4 regions of the Noviherbaspirillum agri genome follow, and region 1 is predicted to be linked to each of the others. Evidence: predicted binding sites of a transcription regulator. Region 1 holds the regulator's gene; each other region holds the start of a gene.

The links. The regulator FNR, encoded in region 1, switches genes on or off when oxygen is low (the NO sensors DNR and NnrR bind a similar motif). The targets are predictions, from matches to a motif close to TTGATNNNNATCAA.
Region 2: the regulator FNR is predicted to act here: its motif matches at 5,759-5,772, upstream of ACYVIA_RS16365 (2-oxoacid:acceptor oxidoreductase family protein).
Region 3: the regulator FNR is predicted to act here: its motif matches at 3,889-3,902, upstream of ACYVIA_RS01790 (hemerythrin domain-containing protein).
Region 4: the regulator FNR is predicted to act here: its motif matches at 2,600-2,613, upstream of ACYVIA_RS07265 (universal stress protein).

Annotation. Positions count from the first base shown of each region.
Region 1 is NZ_BAAGWA010000011.1:112,201-119,709, reverse strand. Features, by position in the region: gene ccoO (cytochrome-c oxidase, cbb3-type subunit II) at 1-92, shown strand, start outside; gene ACYVIA_RS17295 (cbb3-type cytochrome oxidase subunit 3) at 99-284, shown strand; gene ccoP (cytochrome-c oxidase, cbb3-type subunit III) at 277-1,212, shown strand; gene ccoG (cytochrome c oxidase accessory protein CcoG) at 1,269-2,663, shown strand; gene ACYVIA_RS17280 (FixH family protein) at 2,696-3,229, shown strand; gene ACYVIA_RS17275 (hypothetical protein) at 3,451-3,690, shown strand; gene fnr (fumarate/nitrate reduction transcriptional regulator Fnr) at 3,864-4,619, opposite strand; gene ACYVIA_RS17265 (hypothetical protein) at 5,125-5,532, opposite strand; gene ACYVIA_RS17260 (alpha-ketoacid dehydrogenase subunit beta) at 5,565-6,563, opposite strand; gene ACYVIA_RS17255 (thiamine pyrophosphate-dependent dehydrogenase E1 component subunit alpha) at 6,575-7,509, opposite strand, start outside.
Region 2 is NZ_BAAGWA010000010.1:40,408-47,916, reverse strand. Features, by position in the region: gene ACYVIA_RS16395 (lysozyme inhibitor LprI family protein) at 1-282, shown strand, start outside; gene ACYVIA_RS16390 (hypothetical protein) at 441-659, shown strand; gene ACYVIA_RS16385 (DUF1294 domain-containing protein) at 749-1,102, shown strand; gene ACYVIA_RS16380 (NAD(P)-binding protein) at 1,145-2,767, opposite strand; gene ACYVIA_RS16375 (thiamine pyrophosphate-dependent enzyme) at 2,769-3,776, opposite strand; gene porA (pyruvate ferredoxin oxidoreductase) at 3,784-5,037, opposite strand; gene ACYVIA_RS16365 (2-oxoacid:acceptor oxidoreductase family protein) at 5,030-5,614, opposite strand; gene ACYVIA_RS16360 (hypothetical protein) at 6,030-6,515, shown strand; gene ACYVIA_RS16355 (YgaP family membrane protein) at 6,845-7,120, shown strand; gene ACYVIA_RS16350 (four-helix bundle copper-binding protein) at 7,380-7,509, shown strand, end outside.
Region 3 is NZ_BAAGWA010000001.1:414,822-422,330, reverse strand. Features, by position in the region: gene ccmD (heme exporter protein CcmD) at 1-178, opposite strand, end outside; gene ACYVIA_RS01810 (heme ABC transporter permease) at 175-939, opposite strand; gene ccmB (heme exporter protein CcmB) at 1,348-2,016, opposite strand; gene ccmA (cytochrome c biogenesis heme-transporting ATPase CcmA) at 2,010-2,645, opposite strand; gene ACYVIA_RS01795 (Crp/Fnr family transcriptional regulator) at 2,953-3,615, opposite strand; gene ACYVIA_RS01790 (hemerythrin domain-containing protein) at 4,106-4,567, shown strand; gene ACYVIA_RS01785 (bifunctional enoyl-CoA hydratase/phosphate acetyltransferase) at 4,774-6,180, shown strand; gene ACYVIA_RS01780 (acetate/propionate family kinase) at 6,177-7,373, shown strand; gene ACYVIA_RS01775 (polyhydroxyalkanoate depolymerase) at 7,449-7,509, opposite strand, start outside.
Region 4 is NZ_BAAGWA010000003.1:383,540-391,048, forward strand. Features, by position in the region: gene ACYVIA_RS07250 (lipid kinase) at 1-144, shown strand, start outside; gene ACYVIA_RS07255 (DUF2383 domain-containing protein) at 128-568, shown strand; gene ACYVIA_RS07260 (GNAT family N-acetyltransferase) at 569-1,702, opposite strand; gene ACYVIA_RS07265 (universal stress protein) at 2,742-3,587, shown strand; gene ACYVIA_RS07270 (PAS domain S-box protein) at 3,861-6,536, shown strand; gene ACYVIA_RS07275 (response regulator) at 6,546-6,968, shown strand; gene ACYVIA_RS07280 (Hpt domain-containing protein) at 6,958-7,368, shown strand; gene ACYVIA_RS07285 (dienelactone hydrolase family protein) at 7,440-7,509, shown strand, end outside.

The DNA.
Region 1 (7,509 bases):
CAGCACCGAAAGCCCTGGAAGGCAAGACCGAGGAGGATGCCGTGGTCGCCTATCTGCAAGGTCTGGGTGTGTTGATCAAGGCGAAGAGGTAATCAATCATGGGTCTCGAAAACCTAATTATTGATGCGCGCAGCGTCATCACTGTACTGAGCTTCATCAGCTTCATTGGCATCGTCTGGTGGGCATACAGTGCGCGTCGCAGCGCAGACTTCGAAGCGGCAGCCAACCTGCCGTTCGCCGATGAAATGGATATCCAAGCTGCGGAGAAAAAACAACATGTCTGACTTTACAAGTGAATTCTGGAGCGTTTACATCACCGCGCTGACGTTGCTCGGCATTGGTGGCTGTGCGCTGCTCCTGTGGGCGCAATCGAAGGCGAAGGTAGTCGTTTCCAGCGATGGCGGACCGGAAGATAAAACCACCGGCCATAGCTGGGACGAAGGTCTTGCCGAGTTGAACAACCCGATGCCGCGCTGGTGGATGTGGATGTTTTACATCACCATCGTGTTCGGCCTCGTATATCTGGCGCTGTATCCCGGCCTGGGTTCGTTCGCCGGCAAGCTGGGCTGGAAGTCAACCGGGGCATATCAGGCTGAACTGCAAAAGGCGGACGAAGAGTTCGGCCCGATCTTTGCGAAGTACCAGCAGCAGGACCTGAAGGCAGTGGCCAGCGATCCTCAGGCACGTGCCATCGGTGAGCGTCTGTTCCTGACTTACTGCGCACAGTGCCACGGCTCGGATGCCCGCGGTAACAAGGGTTTCCCGAACCTGACCGACGGCGACTGGTTGTATGGCGGCGATCCGGAAGTGATCAAGACCACCATCCTCGGTGGCCGCAGCGGCATGATGCCGACCATGGCAGCCGCAGTGGGATCCGACAAAGATGTCGAAAATGTTGCACACTACGTACTTAGCCTGTCCGGTTCCACCGCCGATCCGATTAAAGCCGCCTTTGGCAAGGAGAAGTTCGGTGCGTGCGCAGCATGTCATGGTCCGGAGGGCAAGGGTAACCAGGCAATCGGTGCTCCAAACCTGACAGACAAGACCTGGCTGTACGGCGGCAGCGCTGACACCATCAAGGAAACCATCACGAAGGGCCGCACGAACACCATGCCGCCGTTCAAGGAATTCCTGGGCGAAGCGAAGGTCCATGTACTGGCAGCTTACGTTTGGAGCCTGTCCAACGACAAAACGACAGTCGCGCAAAAGTGACGACCTAACCGCATGGCGGCACGGAGACGCCGCCATGCCATGATTGGGTAACTTTAATGAGTGAACCTGCAGTAAAGGTTTCAGTAGTCAAGATGTACCAGGCGCGGGAGCAGATTTACCCGCGAGAGATCAAAGGTTGGTACACAACATGGCGCTGGGTCTGCGTTTGGCTGACCCAGCTTGTTTTTTATGGCCTGCCCTGGTTGTCCTGGAACGACCGGCAGGCTGTGCTGTTTGATCTCGGCGCACGCAAGTTTTATATCTTCGGCATCGTGCTGTGGCCGCAGGATTTCATTTACCTTGCGCTGCTGCTGATCATCTGCGCCTACGCGCTGTTCCTGTTCACGGCAATTGCCGGTCGCCTCTGGTGCGGCTATTCGTGTCCACAAACGGTTTACACCGAAATCTTCATGTGGATCGAGAACAAGATCGAGGGCTCACGCAGCGCCCGCATGCGGCTCGACAAGCAGCCGATGTCTGCTGAAAAGATTGCGAGGAAGAGTGCGAAGCACCTTGTCTGGGGTGCGGTTTCTCTGTGGACCGGGTTTACCTTCGTGGGATATTTCACTCCGATCCACGAGTTGAGCCAGTCGGTCATGACACTCGGCCTCGGCCCATGGGAATGGTTCTGGATCCTGTTCTACGGTTTTGCTACCTACGGTAATGCCGGCTGGATGCGTGAGCAAGTGTGCAAGTACATGTGCCCGTATGCCCGCTTCCAGAGCTCGATGTTCGACAAGGACACGCTGACCGTTACCTACGACCGGGAGCGTGGCGAGCCGCGCGGCGCGCGGAGCAAGTCGTCGGCAAACGCCAACCTGGGATCGTGTATCGATTGTTCGATGTGTGTGCAGGTATGTCCGACGGGGATTGATATCCGCGACGGCCTGCAATACGACTGCATTGGCTGTGCTGCATGCATCGATGCATGTGATTCGGTGATGGACAAGATCAGTGCGCCGCGCGGGCTGATTCGCTATACCACCGAGAACGCGATCAGCAACAAACTGTCCGCAAAGGAGGTGCGGCGGCGCGCAATGCGTCCTCGCGTGCTGATTTACAGCGCCATCCTGATTCTGATTATTGCAGCATCGCTTGGCTCGCTGTTGACGCGCACGCCGTTGAAACTTGATGTCATCCGCGACCGTGGCACGATGGGGCGCGAAGTGGAGGATGGCATGATCGAGAATGTCTACCGGCTGCAGATCATGAATACCGACGAACGTCCGCATCGTTACAAGATCAGCGTCTCTGGTATCGACTCGATTGCCCTGGCCTCACCCGATGAAGTGGAGCTGGATGGCACGACCTCCCGGGCTGTACCGGTGCGTGTACGCGTCGCGCACGGCAAGGGCGAAAAAGGGTCTAACAAGATTGCCTTCGAGTTGCAGGCGCTTGACGAAGAGCGTTTGCATGTCAGGGAAAAAGCTGTGTTCATCGTGCCGCGTTAAGCGGCCGTTGCAGCATCTCATTGGAGAGCCGTATGCAAGTCAAGACATCAATTCCAGGTAACTCTGGCGACATAAAACCCTGGTACAGACATCCTTGGCCCTGGCTGTTGATGCTGGGGCCGTTTGTGGTGGTCCTCGCAGGGATCTATACGACATGGCTTGCGGTATCGCGGCCTGATGCCTTGGTCGTGGATGATTATTACAAGCAGGGCAAGGCGATCAACCAGGACCTGAGCCGCGACCGTGTTGCGGCAGAAATGCAGCTCGAGGCAGAGGTCCGGTATGATGCGGCGGCCAGCATGCTGGCCGGGACTGTACGGGGGCTTGAAGGGCGTGCTGACAAACTGTCTATCAGCCTCATTCATTCCACACGGCCGGAAAAGGACCTCAAGCTGGTCGCCCAGCCGGACCAGAGCGGCAATTTTTCGGTTGCGCTTCCTATGCTGGATATGGCTCGTTGGCAGATCCTGATCGAAGGGGAGCATCGGGACTGGCGGCTCAATGGTGTCTGGGCCTGGCCGCAGGAACCCCAGATCACGCTCCACCCGATTACCGTTCCACATTGATTAACGCGTGGCGAGAGCAATGGTCTCGCCACGACGTTCGTTTCCTTCCTCTCTGTCCTTCTCGTTCACGACAGAAAATCAACCCTCTCTGCGCATTCCCGGAATCTCGAACATAATTCCCAGTATCGAGAAGTTATGCGTGTGCAAATGTTGTCTGATTGAACGTTTATGATGTACTTTTGCTAAATACATCCGTTTCAAGTTGAAAGGAGGGTAGTGTGATGACGCGACTGTTGATGGTCGTCTTGTGGCCGTCGTTCCTGGTGGCAATAGTCGCAGAAGGTTTCTTCTTTTCCCTCTTTGATCCGAACGACCTGTCGCTTGTGGGCAGTGATATCGATTTGACTCCGATGGCAGCGTATACCATCGGCTTCTTTATCTTCTGGCTATTCTGTTCCCTGGCCAGTATGTTGACGTGTTACCTGATCGGTACACCGAACGAGCGGAACACTCCACTCTAACTCTATTGCATCGGAAATTCGGTTAATGGTTCCGCCCCTGTGCAGGCAAACCCTGCCGGGGAGTGGACTGCCGCTTGATGCGGCAGTTTTTCGAAAATCTGACACAGCGCGTTCCGCCTGACCAGCTGTGAGCGAAGGTCAGGGGGAGCGAGTCCTTCGGCGGGATCCGGTGCTCAGCTGCAGGTACGGGTGCCGGCAGCAACTGCTTTCAGGGTTGCCGTATCGAGCAGTTCCAGTTCGCGGTTATTGACTTTGATCCAGCCTTGCTTCTTGAACTTGGACAGGAGGCGGCTGATGCTTTCAATCGTCAGGCCGAGGTAGTTGCCGATTTCCTCGCGCGTCATGCGCAGCTGGAAGGTCGTCGACGAATACCCGCGGACGGAATAGCGTGACGATAGGTTGGAGAGGAAGGCGGCAAAACGTTGTTCCGCACGCATATTTCCCAGCAGGAGCATAACGCTTTGTTCGCGTGTGATTTCCTGGCTCATCATGCGATGGAAATGATGCAGCAAGGTCGGCATCTCGGCGAAGAGGGCTTCCAGGCGAGCGAACGGGATTTCGCACACTTCGCTATCTTCGAGCGCAATGGCGTTGCAATGATGGCGGTCGGTGCTGATGGCGTCCATGCCGAGCAGTTCTCCCGCCATCTGGAAACCGGTGATTTGCTGGTCGCCGCTTGGATTGATCTGATGCGTCTTGAAATGCCCGAGCCGGATTGCATACAGATTGGTGAACGGGTCGCCCACGCGGTACAGGTGCGTATCTTTCGGCACCTTGCGGCGGCGGCCGATGATCTGGTCGAGCTTGTCCATGTCAGAGGCACCGAGTCCCATCGGCAGGCAAAGCTGATGCATGCTGCAAGCGGAGCAGCGAGTGCGCAAGTCCTGCACGTTGCCTGCGGACGAGGTAGACGGAACCGTCTGGGTCATGTCAGAGAAGTTCATGCGATGCAGAATCATAGTTGTGCTCGTTGTCCAGTTCACATCAAAGCCACAGTGGCCATTCGACTCATTAATTGAGCGAAATCAAGAATAGTGATGCAAATCCCGTACCAAGCACGTATTTTGAAATCAGGGATTGTGAAGCGAGGATTGATTGCGGGGTGCTGTCAGTAGTGCTGACGAACGATCGACCGCTATTTTAAGGCGTATTCGGCTCGCGCAGGACCGAAGGCCATTGAGTTTGGCAGCGTGACAACACAACGTGGCAGCGTATGGCAGCAGCTGCAACGCATTGCGGATTCCCGGATTTGGGAATGGAGTTGGTCTCAATTTCGAGGTTGACGCTTGTAGCCGCCAACCTCGTATCAAGCAGGGCTCTTATTGATTCGGCTGTGCCTTGTTGAACTGTGCCCTTTCCCCGGCCCCCTCCCACAAGCGGGAGAGGGAAGCCAGCGTGCGGCAAATCCATGCCGGATCGGTAATCGGGCTCGAATCAGTCTTTTCTCAAATTGATGAAGATATTCGCGGCAAAGGCAAGGATGCCAAGCGCTGCAAGGATCTCGGCGACGGCAAGGAGGGGGATGAGCTGACGCGATCCGAGCAGGACGAAGGTGAGCGCGAGGGACATGGCGGGCAGAGAAATATTCGTGGCCCAGAAATGGATGCGCGCGAGCCTGGCGGTGCCGGCAGTCGGAAAGACGCTGTACACAAGCCCGGCCAAGGCCATGGTTGCCCATCCGAGCAGATTGATGTGCGCATGGACTGGGCGCAAGGTGAAGTCTTCACTGGCGCCCATGCCAATACCCAGGGCGACGCCGATGATCAGGTAGACCACCGCCAGCTTGAGCCAGATGATGCCGGCGGTGGAGAAGGTGGGATAGATGGTATTTGAGGTACGCATGATGTGTCTCTTCAAGTTGGTTATGACGGTGGTTATGCGATTTGTGCTTCAGCTTTTTGATGGGCAGCCGCCTCGCGGTTCATCATCCTGAGCGCTGCATTGACGATCGTTGCCGGTTGAGGCATGAAAGCCTGCTCCAGTACGTGGCTGGAAGGCGCCGGTGCATCGGGGCCAGTGAGACGGACGATAGGTGCTTTGAGCGTGGAAAACGCGTGTTCGCCAACGATGGCCGCAACCTCCGCACCGACGCCGCAGAGCCGGCTTGCCTCGTGCACGACAAGGACGCGGCCTGTCTTCCGCACGGAGGCGAGAATCGCTTCCTCGTCGAGCGGTTTCAGGGAGCGCAGGTCGATGACTTCGGCATCGACTCCGATGTCCGCCAGCCGGTCCGCCGCCTGCATGCAGGTATCGACCATCTTGGCGTAGGAAATCAGGGTGATGTCTTCGCCGGCGCGTCGGGTGGCCGCCTTCCCGAGAGGAATGCTGTGTTCCCCCTCTGGCACGTCACCCGGCACGTAGCCAAGCGGCATGTCGACGAAAAACAGGACCGGATTGTTGTCGCGGATGGCCGATTTGAGGAGTCCTTTGAAGTCTGCAGCAGTAGACGGCATGACGACCTTGAGGCCCGGGCTGTGCACGAACCAGGCCTCGAGGTTGTGATTATGCTGTGCGCCGACGCCCCAGCCGCTGCCCGTCATTGCGATGACGACCATCGGGAATTCGAACTGCCCGCCCGAGATGTAACGCAGCTTGCCGGCGCTATTGACGATCTCCTCCATGGCAAAGCAGAGGAACGGGGCGAAAAGCAGGTCGATCACGGGGCGCAGCCCGGTCGCGGCTGCGCCAGCCGCGGTGCCTGCGATGATGCCCTCGGCCAGCGGCGTGTTGCGCACCCGCAGTTCGCCGAACTCCCGCACAAGCTCGGGGCGTTTGGTGGCGACGCCCTCACCGAATATCAGTACGCTCGGGTCGCGGCGCATTTCTTCGGCGAGCGCCTGGCCGACGGCTTCATTGACAGTCATTTGTGGCATGGCTTCGCTCCTTATGCGTAGACATCGCTGGTTAATTCGGATAGCGCCGGGAAGGGTGAGTCGCTGGCAAACGTTACCGCGCGCTCAATCACCGCTTCCACCCGTTGCTCCATCTCGACGATGTGCGCCGGGCTTGCTTCTCCTCGTTCGACCAGTCTGTGCTGCATCGCCAGAACCGGATCCCTGGTGCGCCATGCCGCGAGTTCGTCGGGGGCGACGTAGGCCTGGTCATCCGGCTCGAAGTGCCCGCGCAGGCGGTAGGTATAGGTTTCAAGTAGGAAGGGCTTGCCGGTGTCACGGATACGGGCGACGGCTTCAATCGCTGCGGCATGGACGGCCTCAACGTCGTTGCCGTCAACCGTGCGCGCCTCGATGCCATAAGGCGCGGCCCACGCGCTGATGTGGTCGCCGACCATCGTTTCCTTACGGTGAACAAACGCCTGCCACTGATTGTTTTCGCACACATAGAGAATCGGCAGCTTCCAGACCGCAGCCAAGTTGAGCGACTCATGGAAGATGCCTTCGCACGCGGCGCCGTCGCCAAAGAAACAGGCGACGATGCCGTCCTGTTCAAGCATCGACATCGACAGGGCGACGCCGGTCGCGAGCGAGAGTTCTCCACCGACGATTGTGGACGTCAGGATGACGCCAAGGTCTTTGGCGGAAATGTGAAGGGAGCCGCTCTTGCCCTTGCAGTAGCCGGTGCTGCGGCCCATCACTTCGGCCATCATGCGGCCGGGGTCGGCGCCACGCGCGAGGAGGTGGCCCGCGCTACGGTGATTGGTCAGGATGCGATCGGCGGGAGCCAGCGCGCGTATGACGCCGACGGCGGAAGCTTCCTGGCCGACGGCGGTACACGTGCCGGGGAGATTTCCTGCGGCCTGCATGGCCGCAAGTCTTTCTTCATAGGCCCGGATCAGCATCATGCATTCGAGCATGGAGGCCG
Region 2 (7,509 bases), on a different contig from region 1:
CACTATTACGAGAAAGATGTCGAGCTGAATACCACCTATCAGACGCTGGTTAGCAAGCTAAAGCACAAGAGCATCCGGGAGGATCTGCGTACGGCACAACGAGCATGGGTGACGTATCGTGATGCTGAATGCAAATTCAATACTGCGCTGTGGGAGGGGGGAAGTATCCGACCGATGGAGAACGCATTCTGTCTCATGCGTATAACGGAAGAGCGAACGAGGCAGCTGAACGACCATTTGAACTGCGAAGGGGAAGAGTGCCCTGCATTCAATGAGGAATGACCGGACTCGTGGCGAGGAAATGGGCGTTAGACTCGGATGGTCAAGGGCTTCTACTCCCTTTGTGGCCAGCTCTCCTTGGGGCGCCGGACGGAGGGCTTGCAATGAATTTGCTCACTGCAAGCGACCTCAACGATTCATCATTCACTCCAAAGAGATATATGCGTAAACTCCTGGCTGGTTTTCTGTTCGTCGGCGCTGCAGCCTCCCTGTTTTTCCGGGCATGGCTGTTCGGGTTCATCTTGCTGGTCATTGCGCTAGTGCTCATGTCGAGCGGTCAAAGCGGTGCTCACGGAATCGGCAGTTCGGGCGAGTCGTCCGGCATCGACAACGACGGTGACAGCGGTGGTGATGGAGGCGGGGATGGCGGTGGGGATTGATCTGATCATGCGACGCAGGCGTAATCGTCTCGTCCGCGCGAAGGCCGTGACCTGCCCAGTCATGGCTTAAATCCGGATAACGTCGTCACATGATCCCCATCCTTTTCCTTGTCGCTCTTGCTGCGGCAGTCAGCTTTGGATTCGTCAACGCCTACGTGCTGTGGCTTTATCTCGCAGCAAGCGTGATCACATTCTGCGTCTATGCTGCAGACAAATCGGCCGCACGCAATCGCCGGCGGCGGACGCCCGAGAACACGTTGCACATGCTGTCATTGTTGGGTGGCTGGCCGGGCGCGATGGCTGCGCAGCAGACGCTGCGCCATAAGTCGAGCAAACGCTCTTTCCTGATGGTTTTCTGGTTGACCTTGATCGCTAATCTTGCCGTCCTGGGCTTCGTTCTGTCACCGCATGGAGCGTGGCTTTCCGTAGGCCTGAAGGCGTGACGGCCTTGTCCGTCCCCGATACTTACCGTTTCTCTCTGCGCGTCAGATCCTCTCCGGTTCCGTCCTGATCGCTCCACACGGGCATTCTGCGACGCAGATGCCGCAACCCTTGCAGTAGTCGTAATTGATCGCGAAGCGTTTTCCCGGCCCGAGTTTGATCACCGCGTTGTCGGGGCAGACGCCGTAGCAGTTGTCGCACTCGAAGCAATTGCCGCAGGACAGGCAACGCCGCGCTTCGAACTGCGCATTGCTTTCGTCCAATCCGCCGAGCACTTCGTCGAATGTTGATTGGCGGCGGATGATGTCGAGCACTGGTTGCACGGTCTTCGGTGCATCGGCGTAATACCAGGTGTTGAGCTTGTCGTAGGTGGCGACTTCGTGCTTGGGCGTCGGTGCGTAGGTCGTGCCGCGCAGCCAGCCGTCGATGTTGCGTGCCGCCTTTTTCCCATGGCCGATCGCGACGGTGACAGTACGGTCTGCCGGCACCATGTCGCCGCCGGCAAAAATGCCGGGATGCGAGGTCATCATGCCGCGGTCAACCTGCACGACGCCATCCTTCATCGCCAGGTCCGGCACATTGGACAGCAGCGACAGGTCCACGTCCTGCCCGAGCGCGAGTACCAGTGAGTCGGCCTCGATCGTCTCGAACTCGCCGGTCGGCTGCGGGAAGCCGTTGGCATCCAGTGCCATCTTCTCCACGGTGAAGGATGATTCGCCGGCCTCCTTGATGGTGGACAGCCATTTCATCATCACGCCTTCCTGCAGCGCTTCCTCAACTTCGAAGTCGTGCGCCGGCATCTTGTCGCGTGTGCGGCGGTAGACAATGATGGACTCTTCCGCGCCCAGACGTTTGGCGGTGCGAGCGACGTCGATCGCAGTATTGCCGCCGCCATAGACCACCACGCGACGGCCGAGGAGGGGCTTGTCTTCGCCTTCCATGCTGCGCAAGACAGATACCGCATCGAGAATCTTGCCAGCGTCGCCGGCGGGGATATAGGCGCGCTTGGCGACATGTGCGCCGACGGCGAGGAATACGGCGTCGTATCCGCCTTCCTTCATCGTTGCGAGCACATCATCAACCTTGCGATTGAGGCGGATCGTCACACCCATGTCCTGTATGCGCTTGACTTCGGCATCGAGCACGTCGCGCGGCAGGCGGTACTTCGGGATGCCGTAGCGCATCATGCCGCCGGTGTACGGGCCGGCTTCCATGATGGTGACCGCATGGCCGAGCAGGCGTAGGTGCCACGCGGCAGACAGGCCGGACGGGCCGGCGCCGATCACCAGCACATGCTTGCCGGACGATGCGCCCGGTTCGACTTTCCAGCCTTGCCGGACTGCTTCGTCACCGAGGAAGCGCTCGACCGCATGGATGTTGACCGCCTCGTCGAGCTGGCCGCGGTTGCAGGAGGATTCGCACGGGTGGTAGCAGACGCGGCCCATGATGGCGGGCATAGGATTGTTCTTCACCAGCTCGCGCCAGGCGGCTTCGTAGTCGCCGGACTCGGCATGGAACAGCCATGCCTGGATGTTTTCTCCCGCGGGGCAGGCGTTGTTGCAGGGCGGCAGGCGATCGACATACACCGGACGGCTGGTGCGCCAGGAGCCGGTGCGGTTGGCGAGCGAGGAACCGACGTCGAGGGTAATTGCAAACGGCTTGTCCATCTCAGCGGTCCTCCAGCAAACCAAACTTACGGATGTTCTTGTCGGCGATGCCCTGGATGCGGGAGATGGTTTCAAGTGCAGGCTGTTTGCCGAACAGATGCGCAAAGCGCTTCTGCAGCTTCAGGTATTCCTCCACCGGTTCGCGCCGGCGGATCTTGGTGGAGTTCGTGATTTCGCCATGTTCCGCCTCGAACAGCGGGAAGAGGCCCGTTTCGACCGCGAGGCGCGCAAGCTTGATCGTGTCCTGTGACGCCGCGCCCCAGCCGAGCGGGCAGGGCACGAGGATATGGATGTAGCGTGCACCGCGTATCGACATGGCCTTGGTCACCTTCGCCTCCAGGTCGTGCAGGTACGCGACCGACGCGGTGGCAACGTAGGGAATTTCATGTGCCATCGCAATCAGCGGAACGTTCTTTCCCTGCCCAAAGGAGGCGCCCGGTTCTGCGCCGACCGCCATCGTGGTGGCCGTGCGCGCCGCACCCGGTGTGGCGGACGAGCGCTGCACGCCGGTGTTCATGTAGGCCTGGTTGTCGTAGCAGATGTAGAGCACGTCATCGTTGCGCTCGAACATGCCGGACAGGCAGCCAAAACCGATATCGGTGGTACCGCCGTCGCCACCTTGTGCGATCACGCGCACATCCTTGCGGCCTTTGACCTTCATCGCCGCTGCCACGCCGGTCGCGACCGCGGCGGCATTGCCGAACAGGGAATGGATCCACGGGATCTGCCACGAGGTTTCCGGATAAGGGGTGGAGAACACTTCGAGACAGCCGGTGGCATTGGCCGCGATGACCTGGTTGTTCGCGGCGCGCATGGCCGCATCGATGGCATAGCGCGCGCCGAGCGCCTCGCCGCAGCCCTGGCAGGCGCGGTGCCCGGAGTTGAGCGAGTTGGTGCGCGTCATGTTGGCCTGCACCGAGCGCTCATCCGGCGCGAGCAGGCGGTTGCCGACCGTGAAGGTACCGGTCTGGTAAAACTTCACGGGTTGCTTTATGTTTTGCTTTTCCATGATGGCCTCAGCGGATTCTGGCGGCGACGGTGCCGATCTGCCGCAGTACGTTCTCGGCAGTCGGGCCGGAGCGGCGGTGCTGCCTCTCGCGTTCCAGCTCGCGGTGGACGACCTCGTGGTTGAGGTCGAGGAAGGTCAGCGCTTCGAGCGCGTCCTGCTGTGCCTTTTGGAACAGCGTGCGCAAGCTGGACTTGGTGATCGGCCGCCCGCCGAGCCCGGCGATGACGGTGTAGGCGCGGGTCGATGTCCCGGCCAGCGCCATGTGCAAATCGTGGGACACGACGCCGCCGATACCGAGCGACAGCGACTTTTCCAGCACCACGATGCGATCCGCATGCGACAGCGCGTCGTGCAGTTCCTGCGTCGGGAAGGGGCGGAAGGAGCAGATCGAGAGTGCGCCGATCTTGTCGCCCTGATCGCGCATGTCGTCGACCACATCCTTGATCGTGCCGATCACCGAGCCGAGCGCAACGACGATGGTTGTTGCATCTTCCGTGCGATAGGTCTTGATCAGTCCGCCGGAGTCGCGGCCGAACTGCGCCTTGAATTCGGAAGACAGTTGCGGCAACAGTTCCAGTGCCCGCATCTGCTTCTGGTGCGCGAGATAGCGCACTTCCATGAACGCGTCCGGTCCGACCATTGCACCGATCGAGACCGGATCGGACGGATCAAGGATCTGGCGCGGCTCGAAGGTCGGCAGGAAGGCATCCACTTGCTCCTGGCTCGGGATGTCGACACGTTCGTAGGCATGCGTGAGGATGAAGCCGTCCACGCAGACCATCACCGGCATCGACAATTCCTCGGCAAGGCGGAAGGCCTGGATGTGCAGGTCGATCGCTTCCTGGTTGTTTTCCGCATAGATCTGGATCCAGCCGGCATCGCGCATCGACATCGAGTCGGTATGGTCGTTCCAGATATTGATCGGCGCGCCGATCGCACGGTTACCGATGGTCATGACGATCGGCAGACCGAGGCCGGCGGCGTTATAGACTGCTTCCGCCATGAACAGCAGGCCCTGGCTGGCGGTCGCGGTATAAGTGCGAGCCCCGGCAGCGGACGCACCGATGGCGACTGAGAGCGCGGCAAACTCGGATTCGACGTTGATGTATTCGCAATCCTGCAGCTGGCCGGACTTCACGATCTCGCCGAGGCCTTCGACGATGTGCGTCTGCGGCGTGATCGGATAGGCACAGATGACTTCCGGACGGCACAGCGCGATGGCTTCCGCCATCGCATGGGAACCTTCGGTTTGCTTAAGCATGGCTTGCCTCTTTCATTTCATCCAGCACGAAGAGATACGCTTCGCGTGCGGCAGCGATGTTGCCGTCGGCGATCTTCGGGGGGAATTTGTCGCGAATGGCATCGCACACCGAGTCGATTTGCGCGATGCCGCTGATCGCCGCAAAGCCGCCGAGCAGCGCGACATTGGGCAGCGGGCGGCCGACATGTTTCATCGCCAGTTCAGTTGCAGGAACCGTACACAGGCGTTCTGGCCGATAGCCTTTTACGAATTCGCCGATGCCCAGCTCGTCAAAGTTGCGCGTGGAATTGATCAGGATGTAGCCGTCGGAGGCCACGCCGGAAAACAAGTCCACCTGATGCAGCAGCGTCGGGTCCTGGATGATCAGCGCGTCCGGATGCATCACCGGCTCGCGCAGGCGGATTTCCTTGTCGTCGATGCGGCAGAACGCCATCACCGGTGCGCCCATCCGTTCCGAACCGAAACTCGGGAAGGCTTGCGCGTGCTTGTTTTCGAGGAAGGCAGCGACGGACAGCATCTCGGCTGCGGAGACGACACCCTGGCCGCCACGGCCGTGGATCCGAACTTGAAAGAGCATGGGAGGTCCTTTTTCAGTCTTCTGTCTTCGATTTGGGCGCTGCCGTGTCGAAAACCGGTGCCCGGTCCTGCACGCATTCGCCACCATAGTCAGGCCAAATGCGCCGCGCTTTCCTATGCTGCATTGGAGCGGAGTCCGATGACATTGACTCAAGTCAATCAACGCCAATACGGTCTGCGAACGGTTTAATTGCGTTGCAGTGCGGCCGGAAACAGGCCGTTGACGCAAGTCAAGCGCCGCTGTGGTTCGGACCTGCTACTGCCCGACGAGGGGATTATGCTGCGCTGCATTGCCATGGTTGAATTGCCGAACCGGCGTGATGCAGGACAGAGAGTCGCGGCGATTGAGGAGCCGTCGAGGCGATTTTGGTGAGGCGATTTTAAAAGCAGGATTTCAATTTCAGAAAGGAAGCGCGATGGATACCGGACCGGATTACGAACTGCTCAAGGATGCTTACGCGATCATCGATGGCATTCCGGAAGCGGCAATTGAACTCGACAGGCTTGTGACCGCGCGCGGTGAGGCGCTCGACCGGGATACCGTTTGTTCACCCGCGGCATGGCTGGCGCAGCATCCGGCATTCAGGGCGCGCGGCCTCGGCGTGGCGGACGACGACAGCCAGCTCACGTTGAACGGCCAGCGCGTCGGGGCCGACTCTGTCGCGGAGGTGATGGCGCGCGTGTTCGCCTTGCGCCAGGTCGATGCGGAACGCCTGTTTGCGGATCGCCGTACCTATACGCTGGGAGATGATTCCGGACTGAGCGACAAGCGCCTGTGGTTGCATGAGATGCGCGACTTCCTGCGCGAACACGAGCAGCTTTCCGATGACTTCGAAGAGCGCCTGGAAACGCGCGGACCGTTCGCCGAGCCGCCGAACCCTGCCGAGATCCGGGCGATCTGAGCGACGCGGCGTGCCGGCAAGCTCCGCAGGCGGCACCGGCCTAGGCTGTGTTTGACAAGCTACTGCGCGGCCCGGATTGATGTCTGCGGTGCTCGGCGTACCAGTCGTACGCGTGTGCTCCTCGACACCACTCCAAACCGCTCGCTACGCTTGTCAAACACAGCCTAGCCTTGCAGGCAAGGAGTAGAACTTTCGACAATGCATGGCTGTCACATTGACATGGTTTGGCTGCGGTTTTGCCGAGCGTTGCAGCAGGCAAGCTCAGATAAGCCGAAACCTGGTCAAAGCGGGCGCAGGTCTGTCTTCGATTGAAATTTGCGCTGATCCCTATGGCGCAGATCCGGCCAGAAGAACGCGTACAGGCGATCGGGCTGGAAGGAAAGGTGATCGTCATGGATATCGAAAAGAATGTCGGCGGTATGGACAAGGCTGTTCGCATTGTGGTGGGCGTGGTCATGGTCGCGGTCGCCATGTTCGCGGAGCTGACGACGGGATGGCGCATTGTCGCCTGGGTGGTGGCAGCCGTTTCCTTCCTGACGGCCGTATCCGGTTTCTGCCCGCTTAACAAACTCCTCGGCATCAATACCTGTCGCCACAGACTGTGACGATCCTGCGGGGCGCCGCAGCCTGTCGCGACATGTAAGCCCGCTTTTTGCGCGAGTGCCGCATCCAGGCACCGTTCATCTCGATCTGCCCATCATTGCGGGAAATCCTGGTCCGACCGCACAAGTAGCTCTGCTCCGCGAACTAAATTGGTATAAATCTTCTCTAGCGAAGTACGGTTTTAACAAGCCTTAACAAGGCCGTTACGACGCTCAAGGAGGATGCGGTGGGCCATCTAACCCAACATTGAGAGGAAGAATCATGGCACACCAACAGTACCAATCCTGCATCGAAGCCTGCTACGACTGCGCCGCGAGTTGCGATCACTGCGCAACGTCCTGCCTGCAGGAACAGGATGTAAAGGCAATGGCACGCTGCATTGCACTGGACA
Region 3 (7,509 bases), on a different contig from region 1:
TACGTTCCCTCCGAGAATTGCGAATCCAGCGTCCATACATCTTCAGCAGGGCGCTGCGGCGCATGCGCAGCGCCACAACCTCGCCTGCGATCAGGACGATCGTCATTAAAACCGAGCCCCATACGTAGAGCGCATAACCGCCCATCGCAAAGAAGTCGCTCCAGCTATTCCAGTTCATGCGTTTTTCTCCACATATTCCTTGACCCAGTCGGTATGCTTTTCGCGTTCGAGCATGATGCAGCGCACGCGCATCAAAGCCACCGCAATCGTGTAGGCCCAGGAGGCCAGCGCCATGATCAGCATGCCAAGCAGCATCGTCATCGCCATGCTCGGCGCCTTCGTCATACTGACAGACGAGCCCTGGTGCAATGTGTTCCACCACTGCACGGAAAAATAAATGATCGGTACGTTCACCACACCCACCAGCGCCAGCACCGCGCCTGCCTTGTCCGCGCGGCGCGCATCGTCGATCGATGCCTGCAGCGCCATGAAGCCGATGTACAGGAACAGCAGGATCAGTTCGGACGTCAGGCGCGCATCCCATACCCACCAGGTACCCCAGGTCGGCTTGCCCCACAGCGCCCCCGTCCAGAGCGCAACGAAAGTGAACATGGCTCCGGTCGGCGCCAGCGCGGTCGCCATCATCGATGACAGACGTGTATTGAGCACCAGCCCGACGCCTGCCCAGAATGCCATCACGATGTAAATGAACATCGACATCCAGGCGGCCGGCACATGCAGGAAGATGATGCGGTAGGACTCGCCCTGCTGGTGATCAGTCGGAGCAACGAAGAAACCGATATAGAAACCGATGATGGTCAGGATGACCGCTGCTGCCGCAAACCAGGGAATCATTTTTCCCGCAAGAGGGAAAAACGTTTGGGGCGATGCATATTTAAAGAATCCTGCGCCGCTGGATTCCAGCCTGCCGGACACAATTTGGTTGGTCGTAGACACTACTGCAATACTCCAATAAGTTTTCTTGCCACTTTCAGGCGCTAACCTGCGGAAATCCTGACTAAGCCATTCCCACTTCCGGGAAAAACCCACCACCGACTCTGGCCTACTGCGGCATCGGATTCGCACCTACAGCATTTCCGGCACAACATCCACTGCCACTCGCACAACGATGTACCACTCGGTCACCCCAAAAGCAATCGACATGCCATAAGGTTGCAACCTGTCACTTCTGCATTACTACATTGCTGCTATGCCAGCCACGCTGCACCGATATATCACATGTCCGTGCGTCGCCCGTATTGTCGGACAATTTCCGAAATTCATTGCAGCGGATTTCCGGAAGCAATCGACAGCATTTTCCGACAGGCGCTATCAGGCACATGCCATTTACTCCAATGCGATGCGCAAGCCCGCCGCAGTCGCCCAGGGCGTCAGTGCCACCGCGCCGGCCAGCGCACCGCCGAGCAGCAGGAGGTGCGCGGTCGCGCCTACACCGGAGGCTTCGGCCCCAACGGCACCGGCACCGAAGATCAGTACCGGCACATACAGCGGCAGCACCAGCAGCGACACCAGCACGCCTCCACCGCGCACGCCGAGCGTCAATGCGGCACCGATGGAGCCGACCAGGCTCAGCACCGGCGTCCCCAGCAGGAGGCTGACAAACAGCACTGCCACTGACGCTGCCGGCAAGTCAAACTGTACTGCCAGAACCGGCGCCAGCAGCACCAGCGGGAAGCCGGATACCAGCCAGTGCGCGATGACCTTCCCCACCACGATCACGGTCAGCGGTTCCGAGGACAGCACCATCTGTTCCAGCGTGCCGTCGGCATAGTCAAGTGCAAACAGGCGGCCGAGCGCGAGCATGGATGCCAGCAGCGCCGCGACCCAGAGGATGCCGGGCGCCATGGTGCGCAACAGCTGCTGTTCCGGCCCGACCCCAAGCGGGAACAGGCTGGCGACGATAATAAAAAAGAACAACGTCGTCAGCACATCGGAACGGCGACGGAATGCCAGCAGCAAGTCACGCCGGATCACGCACAACAATGCCTTCAGCATACCTGCCCCTCATTCAAGTCCAGCCGCAATGCGCGCCTGGCGTGCAGGTCGATTTCCTGGTGGGTTGTATAGACAACCATGCCGCCGCCGGCGAGATGCTTGCTGATCGTGCCGCACAAGGCAGTAACAGCACTCTTGTCGAGCGCAGTGAACGGCTCGTCGAGGATCCAGAGCGGTGCGGCCATGCCGAGCGACAGGCGAGCCAGCGCCACGCGCTTGCGCTGTCCCTGCGACAGTGCCCGCGTCGGCAGGTCCGCAGCACGGCCGAGGCCGAGCTGATCCAGCGCCTCATGCGCCGCGTCATCGGTGACAGAATGCCCCGCCAGCGTGGCCGAAACGACCAGGTTTTCCCATGCGAGCAGATCGTCCTTCACACCGTTGGCATGTCCCAGGTAAATCAGGTTGCTGCAGAATTCCTCACGCAGGCGGCGAATGTCGCGGCCGTTCCAGCGCACTTCGCCGGCGGCAGGCACCGACAGTCCGCACAGCATGCGCAGCAGGCTGGTCTTGCCGCTACCGTTGGTCCCTGCGACCCACATGGCGTCGCCCGGCTGGATTTCAAAGCTAAGATCGGAAAAAAGCTGGAGGTCGCCGCGGATGCAAGTAAGTTGATGAGCCTGCAGTGTCATTCGGGCCTTTTTTCGGGCTTGCCGGGCAAGGCCAGGCAAGAGCGGATGGAGTCCGCTGGAGATGATGATAGTGATTGCGCCATAAGATGATTCATTTGCAACAAATGTCTTTTTTGCGAAGCACAAAATTGCCTCACAGCACATATTCTATCTGTCGCGACGCCCCCATGTAGGAAGAATTGCAACTCCGCGAGCGGCATCACCGTTCTGAAACGCAATGCATCTCAGGCGCCGGTAAGATTTCCTGGTGTTCATGAAGTTCCTTCCTGCGCATGCAGCCGTTTTACTGGCCGGACGGAATGCATGCTTACGACGTCATCAGTGCGCCCATCTTTTCGAAATCGAGAATCTTGATGCGCCGCCCGGTCATCGAAATGATCCCGTCCGAGGAGAAATCATGCAGCAGGCGCGACAAGGTCTCCGGAGTTAGGCTCAGGCGCGAGGCAATCAAGGTCTTGCTGGCCACCAGTTCGATGGAATCCGAGCCCTGTTGCTGACTCTGGCGCAAAAGGTAACCACCGACGCGCTGTTTCGCAGTCTGCAAGGAGTAGCTCTCGATATCGCGCGTCAGCGTATAGAGCTGCCTGCCGACGCAGACCATCAGCTCCTGCGCAAATGTGAAATTGTTCTTTGCCACTTCCAGCACCCTCTCGCGCGTGGTATGCAGCAGCATCGAGTCGGTCGTGGTTTTCACGAAGGCCAGATGGGGCCGTTCAAGCAGCATTTCCCCGAGTCCGAAGCATTTGTTCTGGCCGAGAATGCAGAGCGTCTTTTCGCTGCCGTCCTTGCGGTCGAATCCGACTTTCACTTGCCCGTACACGACTAGGAAGACGCCGTTCGGCATATCGCCCGGATTAACCACGCAGGTGTTCGTCGCAGCGCGGATCGGATGGGTAGCAGCGGTGATCTCGTCAAGCTGCTGCTCATTGAGCGAGTGAAACAGCGAGGTGTTTGCCAGAATCCTCTTCAAATTCTGCACGGAGTCATCTCTCATCGACCTGGTGCGCTCTATTCTCATCTTGGAAACCTCGTCCTGATTCTGGGGCAATACTATTCAGTTCCGACGACGGCGCATTCTGTTGAATGTCTGTCATCGTCCATTCCTTGAGACCAGGCGCCTATTGCGAAACACCCTGGTGTCGGGTTTGCCGGGAAAAGCCGGCATCACCTTGCCGACTGAAGCAAAACCCTTTGAGGAACATCAATATCGTACGCAAGGATAGCGTTCTACACCGCAATTTGAATGATTTAGATCAAGTTGGCCCGAAGTGTGGAAAAGGAGTGGCCCAAACTGTCCAAAATATTTGTAAAGACTTGCAACGATGTGCCGGAAGCGCCGCAGGCCGCCAACTACTCCCCAACCGGGCCTCTTTTCGCGACTTGTCGCATCTTCATAACCTGGGTCAAAGATCTTTACCGGAAGAGTAATCAAAATTGCAATACCTCCTGAGGGCGACGTCATGGAAACAATTTGTGACCGGTTATTGCTCGATCATCAGCACTGCGATGCCTTGTTCATGCGCGCGACAGGTGCAGTCATTGACAGGAACTGGCAGGACGGCGAAACCAGCTTCTGCCTGTTCGCTGCCGCCCTCGAGCGTCACATGAGCATGGAAGAAGGAATACTGTTTCCTGCATTCGAGCAAGCGTTTCGCCACCCTGAAGGACCGCTCGCGATTCTGCGTAACGAACACGGCGAGATACGCGGTATGGTCGACCGCATGTCAGGTTCCATCGCTCATAGGGATGCTGTCGAGTTCCTGATTCATGCCGAAACATATACTCTTCTACTGCAGCAGCACGAAATGAAAGAAGGACAAATGCTGTATCCGCTACTGGACAAAGTCCTGCACCTGTCCGCAAAGCGCCAGCAGATCCTCCATGCGATGAACACGTTCCGGGAACCCGGCGCGCGCGTCTAAGTCAAGAAGCAGACTCTGTCTTTCGCTGCCGGCATGCGTTACATAACGCAGAACGATGCAGAACGTTCGTGCCTGCTCCCATCGGGCGCTGAGGCACACCGGGCGAGAGGCATGCTACTTGCTTGAGGCGCGACCTGGATTTTCTGCACCTGGGTCGGACGTTATCGCCTCCCCTATCGGACAACAAACATACCAATACGTTTGCCATGAACAACCCCACATCCAGCTACATTGAAAACGTCACGTACGACGAACTGTCGATCGGCCAGTCACAGCGCCTCGTGCGCACCCTGGCACTGTCGGACATACAGGCTTTCGCGGCAGTCTCCGGCGATTACAACCCGACCCACATGGATGCCGAGTTTGCGGTCCAGACCCTGTTCAACGGTGTCGTCGCACACGGCATGTGGGGCGCAACGCTGATCTCCAGCCTGCTCGGCACTACTTTTCCCGGCGCGGGCACCGTCTATGTCGACCAGACGCTGCACTTCGCCTTGCCGGTGCGCGTCGGCGACACCCTAACCGTCATCGCCACCGTCACGGCAAAGGACGACGCCACCAGGCGCGTGACGCTCGACTGCCAGGTCGTCAACCAGACCGGCAAGCTGGTCCTGTCCGGTACCGCCGTGGTGCTGGCGCCGACGGAAAAGGTCCGCCGCCATGCGATCCACGTGCCGCAGATCCGCACCTTCGATCCGCAAGCCCGCCTCGATGCGCTGCTGGCCAGCATGGCGCACCTGACGGCAGTGCGCTGCGGCGTCGTGCATCCCTGCGATCCGGAGTCGCTGCGCGGTGCCGTCAATGCAGCGCACTTCGGCCTCATCGTCCCGGTGCTGATCGCGCCAGAGGCGAAGCTGCGCGCCGTGGCGGAAGCCGCCGGCGTGGACCTCAAGGGCATGGACGTCCTGAACGTCGAGCACAGCGTCGCTGCTGCCCAGCGCGCTGCAGAGATGGCGGCCAACGGCGAGGTCGAGGCGCTGATGAAGGGCAGCCTGCATACCGACGAACTGATGAGCGCGGTGGTCACCACCCGCGCGCTGCGCACCAAGCGCCGCCTGTCGCACGTGTTCCGCTTCGACGTGCCGATGTATGACAAGCCGCTGCTGATCACCGACGCCGCCATCAACATCAAGCCGACGCTCGAAGAGAAGGCGGACATCATCCAGAACGCGATCAACCTGTCGCACGCGCTCGGCAACGAGCTTCCCAACGTGGCAATCCTGTCCGCGGTGGAAACCGTCAACGTGAAGATGCAGTCGACACTGGACGCGGCCGCGCTGTGCAAGATGGCCGACCGCGGCCAGATCACCGGCGCCAACCTTGACGGCCCGCTGGCCTTCGACAATGCGGTGTCAATGGAAGCCGTGCGCATCAAGGGCATCAAGTCCAAGGTCGCCGGCAATGCCGACATCCTTGCGGTGCCGGATCTTGAGTCCGGCAACATGCTGGCCAAGCAGCTTGAATACCTCGCCGGTGCGACCACCTGCGGCATCGTGCTCGGCGCGCGCATTCCGATCGCGCTGACCAGCCGTGCCGACAGCGCCAATGCGCGCGTGGCCTCCGCCGCGCTGGCCCTGCTGCTCGCCCATAAAAACCGCGAGGTCAAGCCATGAGGTCGGGCCTGGACGCCATCCTCGCGGTCAACGCCGGTTCATCCTCGCTGAAGTTCGCGCTTTATCCGCAGAACGGCCACGACATCGGCACGGCTCGCCTGTCGGGCAACATCGAGGGACTCGAAGCCGGCGGATCGCCCGTTATCAAGATCGCCGGCAAGGACGGCGACAGCACCGAGACGCTGGAGGCCGGTGAAGGCAGCCCGCACGAGCGCGCGCTGGTCGCGCTCGAGGCGGTGCTCGACAAGCATGCGCACGGCATCCGCGTCACCGCGATTGCGCACCGCATCGTGCATGGCGGCGAGCGCTTCGCAGAATCGGTGGTGCTCAACGAGGAAACGCTCGCCTACCTGACTTCGCTGTCATCACTGGCGCCGTTGCACCAGCCGCACAACCTTGCGGGCGTCCGCGCATTCAGGAAGAGCTATCCCGAGCTGCCGCAGATCGGCTGCTTCGACACCGCCTTCCATGCGACGCTGCCGCAGGCGGAGTATCTGTTCGCATTGCCGCAGGCGCTGCATGACGCCGGCATCCGCCGTTACGGCTTCCACGGGCTGTCGTACCGTTATGTAACCGACCGCATGCTGGAACGAACGCCGCGTGCGCAGGGGCGCATGGTGATCGCCCACCTCGGCAATGGCGCCAGCGCGTGCGCCGTGGCCAACGGCAAGAGTGTGGCGACCACGATGGGATTCTCCGCGCTGGACGGCCTGATGATGGGCACGCGCAGCGGCGCAATCGATCCGGGCGTGCTGCTGCACCTGCTGCGCCAGGGATGGACATGGGAGCAGCTGGAGCGCACGCTGTACCGCGAGTCGGGGCTGCGCGGCGTGTCCGGCATATCAGCCGACATGCGCACCCTTCAGACGAGCAATGCGCCCGGCGCCCGGCTCGCGATCGACATGTTCACGCATCGCCTGGTGCGCGAATGCGGCGCATTGACGGCCTGCCTGAACGGCGTGGATGCCATCGCCTTTACCGGCGGCATCGGCGAGCATGACACGGCGCTGCGAAAAAATGCCTGCGACGCCCTGTCCTACCTCGGACTCCACATCGATGACGAGGCGAATCGGACAGCCACGAAGGACGAGATCATGCCGATCCATGCGAAGGACAGCAGCGTCGAGATCTGGGTGGTGCCGACGGATGAAGGCCGCGTGGCTGCGCAAGATGCGGCGCGCTTGATCAGCTAGCTACAAACCTTTAAGAGCAACAACGGCGGCCTCGGCCGCCGTTTTTTCATTTGTCGCCGCCACCAGTCCGGAGTCTTATCCGCGATGGGCGTTGATGAACGCGTTGACCTGCGGGCAGATGCTCTCGCGCCAGCGG
Region 4 (7,509 bases), on a different contig from region 1:
AGGACCATGACGGTCAGCGCCGACGGCGAGGTGCTGACCCGCACGCCGGCATCGTTCGACATGGTGGCCGGTGCTGTCAGCGTCTTTGTGCCGGCAAGTTACTTCGATCAACAACAGGAGTTGCATCATGCTGCTCAGAGATGACAGGCAAATGGCGATCAGCGAAGTGGAAACGCTTTGCATGGAAGCTGCAGAACGCTACGCGGCGGCGGCAGACAAGGCGGACGACGCCGCGCTGAAGGCGCTGTTTTCCGAACTGGCAGAACAGCACCAGCAGTTTGCCGCCGCGCTCGCACGGCATATCCGTGCGGACGACGACCTGCCGCAACCGCCCGACCCTGACCGGGAAGCGGTCAAGGAAGTCCTCACCGGTATCAAGAGCCTGCTGCAAGGCGGTGTACGCGACACCCTGCTGGATGAACGCGTGCAAGGAGAAGATGCGCTCGCCAACGCAGTGCGCAATGCGCTGAAGCTCGAAAACCAGGATGAAGAGCGCCATCTGCTGCAGGAAATCCTGGCACACGCCGAAGCGGCAAAGGGCCGACTGGCCGCGGCACGCGGAACGTGATCAGCGCAGGCTCTTGATGCCCAGCACGGCGGCCGATACCAGCCGCGCCATGAAGCTGTTTTCGCGCCGTGCCTGCCGCAACCACATGCGCAGCCGCCGTGCCCAGGCACCGGACAGATTGCGCAACACTTCCGGGATGTGGCGCAGGACATGCAGGCGCGACCGATAGATGACGACATGGTCGAGATCGCGTTGTACGCCAAGAAGCCGTGACTTGTACTCATCCTGCCCCCACAGGAAGTGGTATTCCTTGCCGCCCCGGGCGATGCATTCGCAAATCGTCAGGTAGCAACACAGCGTGCCGATCCGATAGTCGTTGTAGACCGGATCGTGCGCGAGCACTTCCAGGAAATAGTTGTCGCCGACGCGATAGTTGATGGTGCCGGCGCAGATGCGGCCGTCGATCATGATCGCGCCGATGAAGCCGCATTGCTGGGAAAGGCGGAGGATGCGCTGCGCTGTCTTCTCGTCATTGATGGACACCTTGCCCTTGCCCTGCATCCGGCTGCGGTTGAGTTCGATGATTTCATGGACCTGCTGCGGCTGGATCTGCACGGCCTCGAACGCCTGGAAGCGGAAGCCGGGAAAGTCCCGCTTGAGCTTGTTGAGGTAGCGGTTCACATAACTGCGCGTGGATTTGCCCAGGCTGGCGAGGTAGTCCGCTGCCGTGCGCGGCATCTGCAGCACCATGTCTTCGAGGCAGTGGTACTGCTGGCTGGGATACGGCAGCTGCCAGCGCTGTGCCTGTATGGCATGGAAGGCGATCATGTGCGCCGACGGATAGCTGGCGAAGACCGTGCTGGCGAAGCGCATCACTTCATCGCGGTCGGGCCGCATGCCTTCGTTGATCACACGAACGACGTTTCCCTCGTGCCGGAACAGCCAGACGCAGACGATCTCCTCGCCGTCGCGCACGACATAGGTGCTGGCATTCTCCGCCCCGCCAAAGACCTTGTTGTAGGCGAGCGAGGAAAACAGGTTTCCATACAGCTGCCGCAGCGCCTCGTCGGCGAACGGCGGGATCTCGTTGTCATGGCACCGTATCGATAGCCTGCGCAACCGCGCCCCGGGCGAACCGTATTCGGCGGGCGAATTGGCGACAATGCTGCTCTCCAGCGGACTGCTCGTATTCAAATGCATGCTCCATGGATCGATGCCCATCCTTGCTGCCTGTTGCGTTGGCAGCCCGCCTGTCGTGCCAGGCAATGCGTCCGGACAAAATCCCTCCCTGCCGCAAGGCGGCGCCAGGATGTGCTCAGTCGGGAGGGTTTATGCAATCCACACATCGTTGATCGTGCTCCCAGGAGAGGGATGCCAGCACCAGAGTGCTGGCCAACGTGGTGTCGCGCTGCCGGTGCCAGTTGCCGTGACTAATCGTTGTGGCTCATACAGTTTGGATGAAAGCGTGAAGAATGGTTCATCCTACGATGACGCTCACGGACGCTTCTTTGTGTGAGCGCAAGGAGCGACTGCAATTGGTGCGGCGCGGCGGGCCGGCAGCGCACATATTTGATGCGCGTCGTACGAATGGCGGTTAGTACCCTGCGTTCTGTGTGTTCTATGAGACATGCACGCAAGGCATTGTGGTGCCATGCCGGCCAACTCTGTTGCAGAGGGAATGTGGCTTGGGAGGAGCCTGTCGGCGACGCAACAAATGATAGCGGCACTCAAGCAACGCCTCTTCATGCTCCTCGCAACCGATCCGACTTTCCGGGACACCGGACGAGAATCGTTGGCCAAGGGGGATAGCGTGGCTGGATAAAACTTGCGCTACAGAAATGATGTAAAAATAGCGGGGTCCGCTGTCCATGCCGCCTTAGCAGGTTGTTGAAAAACGTAGCGAGCGGGCTGAGGTTTGGGTTGAGGAGCGCAAGCGTACGAGCGATACGCCGAGCACCGCAGACCCAAAAATCGGTTCGCGCAGTAGTTTTTCAACAGCCTGCTAGGGCTTGCCCGCCGCTCTGGCAGCATGCAGCGGACGGACCGGCAATGTCGTACGACGAAGGGACGGAGGTACTTACTGGCCCTTCGTTGATGTAGATCATAGGAAATTGTCCTACCGGAAATTACGCTGGATACGACCTCTACCGGTCCACGCCGACGTCGGCCCGTCGCAGCAAACCGTAGCGCCGGACGCCGATGCCACTCGAACCAGACAATGAAGGAAAGCAGCATGGGATACAAAACAATTCTGGTACACGCGGACGAATCCCGTCATACCCCCAAGCGCATCAAACTTGCCGCCCGGCTCGCCATGGAAAGCGACGCTCACCTGATCGGCGCCGCAGCCACGGCATTGCCCGGCACGTTCTACCTGCCGGGCGTGGTCGGCGAAAGCGCAGTGACCGTAACGGCTTATCTGGACTACCTGCGCGAGCGCGCCAACGGCACATTGATGGAATTCGAATCGATCGCGCAAAAGACGGGCCTGACCGCGTACGAGAAACGGATCGTCAGCGACGAGGCCGGCGCCGGCCTGTGCCTGCAGGCACGCTACAGTGACCTGGTCGTGGTCGGCCAGACCGATCCGGAAGAGGCGCTGCCGGCACTGCGTGCCGGTTTCCCGGAATACGTGGTGATGAATTCCGGCCGCCCGGTGCTGGTCGTGCCGTATGCGGGAGAATTCCAGCAGGTCGGCAAGCGCGTGCTGGTTGCGTGGGATGCGAGCATGGAAGCCACGCGCGCCGTCACGGCGGCGATCCCCTTCCTGCGCAAGTCGGAACTGGTGCAGGTCGTCGTCTTCGATTCGAAATCCCGCCCGGACGCCCATGGCGAGCAGCCCGGTGCGGACATTGCACTGTGGCTGTCGCGGCACGGCATCAAGGTGGAAGTGTCACAACAGACCACCGGAAACGACATCGATATCGGCAATGCACTGTTGTCCTATGTCACGGACTTCAACGCCGACATGCTGGTGATGGGTGGTTACGGTCATTCCCGCTTCCGCGAGATCTTGCTTGGCGGCGTCACCAAGACGATCCTGCAGTCGATGACCGTGCCGGTATTGATGGCACATTGAGCAGGAATCCGGTGAAGCGCGGTGTGGTCATTGCTTGGGTTATTACCAGGACGCGCGCGCCGCAACGGGAGAAACGCCCCGCCTGCGGGGCGTTTCAACATCAAGGTCCCAGTAGAGATTGCTTGAGTGCAACTGCATTGAACTGGGCGTAAAATTTGACGCAGGCTGCGTCCCTCGGCATACAGTGCCATCCCCGGACGCATTGGAACGGAACCACCGCAAGTTCTTTCCGACGCCACCGGTTTGCCAAGCAGCACAATCCCAGGAAAGCTCATGCCGGAAGCAAGCACTCTCCAATCCGTGCCCAGCCACGAAATTTCACAGGAACGGCTGGATCGCCTCGTGCGCCATGCACAACGCGCGAGCGGAGCATCGATTGCCTTTCTCGCCATGGGCCGCGCCGACGAACCGCATGTCGTCGCACAACAAGAGTTGGGCGCGGCCGAGCTTCAATATTGCAGGACCTTCTGTGCATGCACACCGGATGGCGAGGCGCCGCTGATTGTCGAGAACGCCGCCGACGATCCGCGTTTCTCCTCCCTGCCGCATGCAACCGGTGCCGCGCGGCTGTGCTTTTACGCGGGCTGGCCGCTCATGGACCGCGACGGCCGCCGGCTCGGCACGCTCGCCGTGCTCGATCCTTCCCCGCGCACGCTCGACGCTGGCGAGCGCGAGGCGCTGCATGACCTGGCATTGTGGGCATCGTCGGAACTCGACCGCCAGGCACTGCGGCGCAGTCTCACCGCGGCGCGCGAACATCAGTCGCGGCTGCATACGGTGATCCACAACATGGCCGAAGGCATCATCACGCTCAACGGGCACGGCCAGATCGTCAGCATGAACCGCGCCGCGATGCGCATCTTCGGTTACGAGCCGGAGGAAGTGATCGGCCTGAGCATCAACAAGCTCATGCCCAGCAAATACCATATGACGCATGACGGCTATCTGCAGAAATTCCGCGATACCGGCAAGACACGCGTGATCGGCCTCGACCGCGAAGTCACCGGCCGCCGCAAGGACGGTTCGGAATTCGCGATGGCCATCACCGTCAACGAGATGTGGCTCAACGGGCAGCGCGGCTTTGCCGGCATCGTGCGCGACGTCAGCGAGCACCGCGACAATCAGCGCAAGCTGCGCGAAACCAGCGCGCTGCTGCAGGCCGTGATGAGCAGCACCGCCGCCTTTGTGTATGTGCGCGACCTGGAAGGGCGCTTCATGTTCATCAACAAGGAATATGAGCGCGTGTTCAATGTCACCTCGGAACAGGTGCTCGGCAAGACGCTCGACGAAGTGTTTCCTGCGGCGGTGGCGCAGCACAACCGGGAGAAAGACCACGCCGTGCTCGAAGGCGGTGACAGCTCGCGCCTGGAGGACGAGCTGCGGCTGGAAAACGGCCGCCATACCTTCCTCGTGGTGCGCAAGCCGCTGGTCAACGAAAGGGGAGAGGTGTACGGCGTATGCGGCGCCGGCACCGACATCACCTTGCGCAAACAGGCAGAACAGTTCAAGAACGAGTTTATCTCCACCGTATCGCACGAGCTGCGCACGCCATTGACGTCGATCCGCGGCTCGCTCGGGCTGCTCATCGGCGGTGTCGCCGGCGCCATGCCGGAACGCGCAAAAACCCTGATCGACATTGCGCACAACAATTGCGAGCGCCTGGTGCGCCTGATCAACGACATCCTCGATATCGAGAAGATCGAGTCGGGCCACATGCGTTTTGACATGTCCAGACAACACCTGCTGCCGCTGGTAGAGCAGGCGATGGCGGCAACGCGCGACTACGCCGCGCAATTCGACGTCACGTTCGCGCTGCAAGCCGATGCGGCGGATGCCGTCGTCAACGCCGATGGCGACCGGATCGTGCAGGTCATCGTCAACCTGCTGTCGAACGCGGCAAAGTTTTCGCCGCAGGGCGCCTGCGTGCAGTTGCAGCTGGCACACCATGCGGGTGGTGTACGGCTGTCCGTCATCGACCGCGGCCCGGGCATCGCAGAGGAGTTCCGTCCGCGCATCTTCCAGAAATTCGCGCAGGCCGATTCGTCCAATACCCGGCAGAAGGGAGGCACCGGCCTGGGCCTCAGCATTTCGCGCGCGATCATCGAACGGCACCGCGGCAGCATCGGCTTTCGCAGCATGCCGGGCGAGGGCACCGCGTTCCATTTCGACCTGCCCTTGTCAGCCACCGGTGACAGCAGCGCACCGCAACCCGGTTGCGTGCTGGTGTGCGAAGACGACCCGGACATCGCACGGCTGCTGGCGATGATGCTGCAGCAGGCCGGGATGCGCAGCGACATCGTGCATGACGCCGTGCAGGCGCGACGCCGGCTGACAGAGGGCGATTACGCTGCGATGACGCTGGACCTGTCGCTGCCGCGCGAAGACGGCCTGTCGCTGCTGCGCTGGATCCGCGAACAGGACAAGACGCGCGACCTGCCGGTGGTCGTGGTCTCGGCGCGCGCCGAAGAGGGCCGCAAGACGTTGACGGGCGGCGCGGTAGGCATCGTCGACTGGATACCGAAGCCGATCGACGAAGGGCGGCTGGTGTCTGCCCTGCATAACGCCATCCGCAGCGCCAGGGACGGCGCTCCGCGCGTGCTGTACGTGGAGGACGATCACGACCTGAAGCAGGTGGTGGCGGCGCTGCTGGAGCCGGCTTACTCGCTTGAGCATGCGTCGACGCTGGCCGAAGCGCAGGAGAAGCTCTCGGTCGAATGCTTCAGCCTGATCCTGCTCGACCTGCACCTGGCGGACGGCGATGGCCTGGAACTGCTGGGTTCGCTGCCGGCACGCAATGCCGCGACACCGGTGGTCGTGTTTTCTGCGGAGGAAGCCGATCGGGCAACGATTGACCAGGTGCGTGCCGTGCTGGTGAAATCCCGCACGTCCAACGAACAATTGCTGGCGGTGCTGCAGGAACTGATGCATCCTGTGCCGAAGGAAAGATAAGGAAGAACAATGAGCCGTGCTCCGCTTCAACACATTCTGTATGTGGAAGACGACCCCGATATCCGCACCGTAGCGCAGCTTGCGCTGGAAGCGGTCGGCGGTTTCCGGCTGCGCGCCTGCGCGTCCGGCCGGGAGGCGCTCGATGCGGTCGCTACGGGCTACGTGCCGGACATGATCCTGCTCGATGTGATGATGCCAGAGATGGACGGCCCGACGACGCTGGCACGCTTGCGGGCGATGGAAGCCGCCGCGCACCAGCCGGCGGTATTCATGACCGCCAAGGTGCAGCCGGCAGAGATTGCGTATTACACATCGCTCGGCGCAAAGGGCGTGCTGGCAAAGCCTTTCGACCCGATGCAGCTGCCGCAACAGGTGCTGCAACTGTGGGAGCAGGGCGACGAACAAGGCCGGGAGATGCGCCATGCCGAATAGCATCGACCTCGGCAAGGACCTGGATGCCACGCTGCTGGAGATCCAGGCCGCCTACACCGCGCAGTTGCCGGAACGCCTGCGCGAGATCGGCACCTTCCTGCAGCATTGCCTGAGCGAGCCGCATATCGACACGCATTTCCAGCAGTTGCTGATGCGCCTGCACAAGCTTGCCGGCTCGGCCGGTACATTCGGCTTCGCGGAGCTGGGCCAACGGGCGACGGAACTGGAAATCCTGCTCGACAGTTATCTGAAGGGAATGTCACGGGGCGGCGATGATTCTGGCGACGTCTCTGGCGATGGTGCAGGCGCTTTTGCGGACATTGCCGCCGGCGTGCGGGACATGCTGGCATCGGCCGGTGACCAAAATTCCTCGCAACTCGCTCCGCAGGACGCGCTCTAAATACCATTTGCTTTTCGTGTCTTGCGAACCGGCACACTGATGCTTGACGGATCGCGAGGGAGGAGCTGGCGATGGTACAACCCGCACACGACATCCAGGCTGTCCGGATTGCTCCGCATGGTCTTGAAGGCTTTCTTGGCA